One region of the Gottfriedia sp. NPDC057948 genome, then DNA from elsewhere that is predicted to be linked to it. Evidence: a T-box and tRNA genes for the amino acid it is inferred to sense, from the RefSeq annotation. Region 1 holds a T-box; the other holds one or more tRNA genes.
What was found. A T-box is a leader RNA that pairs with one kind of tRNA and senses whether it is charged. The one in region 1 lies ahead of metG (methionine--tRNA ligase), so its partner is inferred to be a tRNA-Met.
Positions count from the first base shown of each region.

Region 2: it has a tRNA-Met gene. The T-box ahead of metG (methionine--tRNA ligase) is inferred to sense a tRNA for this amino acid. The anticodon was not compared.

Region 1 is NZ_JBHVPN010000005.1:69,997-73,423, reverse strand. Features, by position in the region: gene ACFVRR_RS10740 (FAD-dependent oxidoreductase) at 1-143, shown strand, start outside; gene ACFVRR_RS10735 (DUF2935 domain-containing protein) at 340-1,158, shown strand; gene ACFVRR_RS10730 (pentapeptide repeat-containing protein) at 1,299-1,772, opposite strand; T-box leader at 1,971-2,244, shown strand; gene metG (methionine--tRNA ligase) at 2,297-3,427, shown strand, end outside.
Region 2 is NZ_JBHVPN010000004.1:60,602-64,028, reverse strand. Features, by position in the region: gene ACFVRR_RS08740 (MFS transporter) at 1-976, opposite strand, end outside; gene ACFVRR_RS08735 (superoxide dismutase) at 1,094-1,702, opposite strand; tRNA gene ACFVRR_RS08730 (tRNA-Ser) at 1,937-2,026, opposite strand; tRNA gene ACFVRR_RS08725 (tRNA-Met) at 2,039-2,115, opposite strand; tRNA gene ACFVRR_RS08720 (tRNA-Asn) at 2,128-2,202, opposite strand; gene ACFVRR_RS08715 (DUF1189 domain-containing protein) at 2,517-3,275, shown strand; gene ACFVRR_RS08710 (hypothetical protein) at 3,394-3,427, shown strand, end outside.

The sequences.
Region 1 (3,427 bases):
AAGGAGTATGGGCAGCGGGAACTGTTGCAGGAACAAGTGTTCATACGATTATTACAGCGGGTGATGGAGCAAAAGTTGCGATTAATGTTATTAGTCAATTAGATGGGAAACGATATGTTGATCACGATGTTTTGAAATCATAGTCTATGATTAAATAAATAATTTAGCATTACTTCTATCAAAGAGCATTACTTCTATCGAAGTAATGCTTTTTTTATAAACTAATATTAAATTTTAGTAGACTTATAGCTAATCTACTTAATAAAGATGTATCTGTAATAATTCATTTTTTCATCAATATATTAGAAAGTGAAATGAATCATGTTAGGAGGGGGCCGATTGTCGGATGCATTTATAGCACGTTCTTTAGATGAAATTCTGTTTTGGTCAAGGATTATGAAAGAGCATTCACTCTTTCTTAAATTAGGCTTTAATTGTGATGATACTGAGTTAATTCAAGAGGCAGACCAATTTTATCAAGTTTTTGAAGCAATAGGAAATAAAGCCCAATCATTTTCGCTTCAAACGGATCCTCAGCAAATTAAACAGTTTAACAATGAGGTTCATCAAGCAGCTTCCATGATTTGGGCCTATAAGCGGAAAATCCTTAACTTACTCCTTACTTGTAAAATAACGGGCAATAACTTTCCATTATTAGTTGACCATACAAGTAGAGAAGCAGCCTATTTTGCAAATCGCTTGACTGAATTAAATAATGGTCAACTCCAACCGCTACCTGCTGCAATTATCCAGGAAAATGTTTTCTTTTTAAGAATTATGGCAGACCATGCAAAATTTATCGGACATTTATTAGATCCATCAGAAAGAAAACTAGTAGATCAAGCGAGGGAATTTAGCCATGATTTTGATCAACTTCTATACCAAGCCGTAGATTTAGAATCAATGAGGCCACAATCGGAAACAGTTCCGATTCTTGACCAATTCCTTGATGAAAACCGTGTATCGGTAAAATCACTTAGAGATTTTAAGAAGACAGCTCGCGACCTAATAGAAGCTTGTAGAATTAAAAGTATCATTCACCCACTGCTTGCAGATCATGTATTTAGAGAAGCAGAGCGATTTTTGCATATAATTGACGCGTTTGAAGCACAGTTAACAGGAACAGGGAATAGGAATATTGTACTGGACGACCACTAAGAACAACGCAAGTTACCAAAATAGACACGAAAAAAGAATCTGATTAAAGATTCTTTTTTTATAGCGCATTGAAATGGGTAGCATAAGTACATAGGTAGAAAAGGGTTTAAATAATTGATAACATACTTTTTATGTAGAAATTATTTCCTCTCACTATAACTCTTTAACAAATCTTCAACTAAAATGCCATTAATTTTCAATCCTGATAAATTGCAATTTATGATTTCGACATGACTTAAATCACAGTCCGTAAACTGACTATTTGTTAAATAGCAATTCTCAAATTTAATAGAATTAGCGTGATCGTCAATATTTAAATCATCCGGAATGACAATATTGCGGAAGCTTGTTCCAGCTAAATGAACATGATCAATTATTAAGTCTCTTAAATTACCATTTGTTATTTTTGTATTAGACAAATTAACATCTGAAATTCGAGTTCCGAATAAATTCACGTCATTTAATTCCAGATTTCTCATGTTTGCATTTGTAAATTTCGAATTTGCCAAGCTTACATTATTAAAGTCTAAATTATCAGCTCTTACTTCATTAAAAGTTGAAAAAGACATATCTGTTTTTTGTAACTCAAATAATGCAGTCTTCCAATTTGACATTACATCTCCTCCTAAAGCTTTGATAATTGAATATATTTAACTTAGTTCCTGAGAATCCCTTCACTCTTATTCATTTTTAATTTCGACAAATAGTTGAATCAACTTTTATTTTGTAATCATACTATATAAAAATCTATAATCGTTTTGAAATAGTTTGACTTTTCAATATCTTTTTTATAAAATCTTTTTAACATTTGAATAAAAGCAATGAAGAGGAAAAGTAGAATAATGTTATTTTTTACAGAGAGCTTCGGTAGCTGAAAAGAAGCATGAATACTTATTTGAACAATGGCCTCGGAGCTTCGTACTGAACGTATATTTCATATTAGTAGGCTACGACAAGAGTTGGCACTTGTTACCAAAGTCACAGTATATAAGCATTTTTATGCTTTTCGTACTTGCAAAGACAAATGTATGCAAATACTTTGTGAACTAAGGTGGTACCACGTGGATATTAAACCTCGTCCTTATCTTTTATAGATAGGGGCGAGGTTTTTTGCATTTATAAATTAGGAGGAATTGGAATGGATATTTTTATTGGAGGAGCTTGGCCTTATGCAAATGGTTCATTACATTTGGGGCATATTGCAGCTTTACTGCCAGGTGATATTCTAGCTCGATATTTTCGTTTGAAAAAAGCGAATGTATTATACGTTTCAGGAAGTGACTGTAATGGGACACCTATTGCTATTAAAGCAAAACAAGAAAATGTAACTTATAAAGAAATTGCAGATCGTTACCACCTTGAATTTGAGGATAACTTTAAGAAATTAGGATTTACCTATGATTTTTATACAAGGACAGACGCACAGCATCATCATCATACTGTACAAGAAATTTTCTTAACTTTATTACAAAATGGGTTAATTTATAAAAAAGAAATTGAACAATGTTATTGTGAAGAATTTGAACAATTTTTACCAGATCGTTATGTAGAAGGAAATTGTCCAAATTGTGGTCAACATGCGCGTGGAGATCAGTGTGATTATTGCTCTGCTATTTTAGATCCTTTAGATTTATTAAATAAAACATGTAAGTTATGTGGAAATCCTCCATCCGTAAAAAACACAGAGCACTTTTATTTTTCATTAAGCAAGTTACAAGATGAGCTAAAGGAATATGTTGATTTTGCTAAAATGAGTGGATGCTGGCGTTCGAATGCGATCCAATTAACAGAACGATATTTAAATGAAGGGCTACATGACCGAGCAGTATCAAGGGATTTGCCAAATGGAGTAAGCGTGCCAGTAAAAGGGTACGAAAAGAAGAAAATTTATGTGTGGATTGAAGCAGTATCTGGTTATTATTCGGCAAGTAAACAATGGGCACTTAGCACGAATCAAGATGTCACCAGCTTTTGGCAAAAAGAAACAATTTCATATTATATTCATGGTAAAGACAATATACCGTTTCATTCAATTATTTGGCCATCTATTTTAATTGGTTTAAAAAAAGAGGCACTTCCAACTCATATTGTTTCAAATGAATATTTGACGCTTGAGAAGAAAAAACTGTCCACTAGTAAAAACTGGGCTGTATGGGTACCATATTTAATCGAAAAATATCATCCTGATTCAATCCGATATTTTTTAACAATAAATGCTCCAGAAAATAGGGATACTGATTTTTCTTGGAGGGAATTTATTTTTAGTCAT
Region 2 (3,427 bases), on a different contig from region 1:
AAGGTACTAAAATGATTGGATATGCCAAAGAAATTATTGCACCGTAAATGATTAATAAAGGAAATGAAACTTTAAAAGCGATTACAAAAACAGAGCAAAATAGTAAAAAACCACCAATAAATATAGCTTTCATTCTAAAATTTTCTTTAATAATTCTTGTAACAATATAATAGGTAATAAAGCTAATTAACGATGTAATTAATCCGTATTTCCCTAATGCAAATTCACTTCCTGTCGATAAGAAAATATAAATTGAAATTACAAACATAAAAATCCCTTCACGAATCCCCTGAAAGAAATTAGCATATGTTACTCTCCGCCAATTATCATTTAATTTTCTTTCTTGAATGACGCGCTTAATATTGAACTCACTATCAAGTTCCCGTCTAACTAAGAAGCAACTTAAGACCACTGCACATATAAATAAAATAACTGCAGCAAGAAACACAAAATGATAACCTTTATTTCCAATCATTGAAGAAATAATCGCTCCAGCTATAAATGGGCCAAGCATTCCTGAGAACGAATTAATTAACCCTAAAAAACCATTAAAAAATTGTCTAGTTTCAGGTTCTGTAACTTCAAACGTTAATAAGTTAAACGCTAAGTAGTAACAGCCATTTCCTATTCCTAAAATCGCTCCAATTAAAATTGTTGCTAATAATGTATTCGTTTCAAATAGTAAAACGACTATGTAGAATATTGCCAAAAACGAAATACCCGCTCTTAAAATGACAACTCGATCAATGGTTTTAGCTAATCTACCTGCTATTACGAATGTAAGAGCTTGAAAAAATGCGATCGAAAATTGGTACGAAGCAATTGGTAAATAATTATTTGATTGCTTCCACAAATAAACATTTACAAATGTGCTAGATAAAGCTGTCGCTAAAGTAAACAATCCACCGACACTTAGTAAAAGAATTAAATCTTTATTTAAATCTACGTCACCTAATAAAAATTTCCACTTACTCATCATAAACTCTCCTTTGTCTCATGAACTAGTTTTCCGAGTAAATGAAAATTTATCCTTTTTTTAACCATAAAAAAAAACACTACTTAAATAAATTAAGTAGTGTTCATTTTTTATAAATTATTTAGCAGCTTGGTATAATTCTTCTACTTTTTCCCAGTTTACTACATTCCAGAATGCACCAACGTAGTCAGGGCGTTTGTTTTGGTAGTTTAAGTAGTAAGCATGCTCCCATACATCTAAACCTAAGATAGGCGTTTTGCCTTCCATTAAAGGTGAATCTTGGTTAGCTGTGCTAGTCACTTCTAACTCACCATTGTTTACTACTAACCAAGCCCAACCAGAACCAAAACGAGTTAATGCAGCTTGAGTGAAAGCAGCTTTAAGCTCATCTAAGCTACCGAATTTAGCGTTAATTGCTTCAGCAACTTCACCAACTGGAGTGCCTGTGCCTTCTGGAGTTAATAAAGTCCAGAATAAGCTATGGTTAGCATGTCCACCACCATTGTTACGTACAGCTGTACGGATACCTTCTGGAAGTGCATCTAAGTTTGAAATTAATTCTTCAATTGAAGATGCAGCTACTTCTTTACCTTCTAAAGCAGCGTTTAAGTTTGTTACATATGTATTGTGGTGACGAGTGTGGTGAATATTCATTGTTTCTTTATCAAAGTGTGGCTCTAATGCATCATAAGCATAAGGTAATTGTGGTAATTCAAATTTTGACATTTTTTATTTCCTCCCAAAGATAATAGTGAATTTCAATTTAAAGTTATCAAATAAACAGAAAGATTTCAATAGTAATGCTTGAGAAAAGGGAAAGAAAGTAAAAAAGATTAATTTTTGGAAGAAAATTATTTAAGAATTTGGATCAAAGAAGATAAAAAATCATTCTAGATTAATTTATAAACCAAAAACGAAAAAAGTCTTCAACATGATCGTTGAAGACTTTTTCACTAATTAAGGAGTAAGAGGGATTCGAACCCCCGCGGGCTGTTACACCCCTGTCGGTTTTCAAGACCGATCCCTTCAGCCGGACTTGGGTATTACTCCATAATAAAATATTGGTAGCGGCGGAGGGAGTCGAACCCACGACCTCACGGGTATGAACCGTACGCTCTAGCCAGCTGAGCTACACCGCCAAACTATATAAATGGCTCCGCAGGTAGGATTCGAACCTACGACCACTCGGTTAACAGCCGAGTGCTCTACCACTGAGCTACTGCGGAATAATTCCTGTTGTCCTTAAGACAATATTTAATTTATCATGTTTCGAACTAGACGTCAACACTTTTTATAATTATTTTGATTATTAATTTATATTAACTATTTTTTAGTGAAAATAAATTGTTTTATCGTGATTTAAAGCCAAACTTAAATACGATCCTAAAACCATTATCTTCCTCTTCTTATATGCTCTTATCATTTTAATTAAAGTTTAATATTCAATTACCAAAAAAAGATTATAATATACAAAATAGCCCGAAAGCTACATAATAAATTTCGGGAAGTGAAATAACATTAAATAAGAAAGGATGAGTTTATGAATATATTTAAACAATTTTGGTTTAGTTTATACTCTCCAAAAACAATATCAAGATATAGACTCCAAAAAATCGGTAAAACAATCTTTTTTCTTTTCCTACTAGCAATTTTATATACTCTTCCTGGATTCTTTTCATTAGTAAAAGATGTGAAGCTTCAGGTCAATAATGTTTCTGATCTGCTTAAAGATAATATTCAATCAATTACTTTAACCAAAGGATCAATAAAAATAAACGACAATACGCCATTCGAACGAAATATCGGCGAGTATAAATATGCTTTTTATCCAAAGGAAACAGTTATACCTACAAAATTAAAAAATGAACAGTATGCCTTTGTGGTATTAAAAAATAGAATAATAATGAAAAATGATAAAGGCGAACAAGATTTCCCTTACCCTTCATTAAAATCAAGAGTAATAAATAAAGCGGACGTTTCAAAATTTATTGAAAATATAAAAGAAGCACTTCCAGTAGTCTTAATCGCGTTATTTTTCTTATTTTATTTAGGTTATAGTATCTCCATATTTATAATTGCTACATTATTAGCGTTTTTAGCATCTTTATTTAAGTCGACTAAGCACTTGCCTTTTAGACAACGCTTTGCAATGGTTTCGTATAGTTTAACACTACCTACTGTTCTCTATTTATTGCTAGGATTATTGAAAGTAAATATTTCATTCCAAACGTTAATTTTTATAATATTAACAGTTGCTATGTACACATTAACAATTAAAAATTTACCATCTAAAAAATAATGTTTACTGAAGTGTGTTTCACACTTCTTTTTTTTTGCTAAAATATTTATTAGTCCAAGCTCCTAGTAGGAATATTCGTTGTGGACAAGCATATAGTCTACAAAAGGAGTGATGATTAATGAAAAAAATAGCTTTTTTACTAGGTTCTTTAT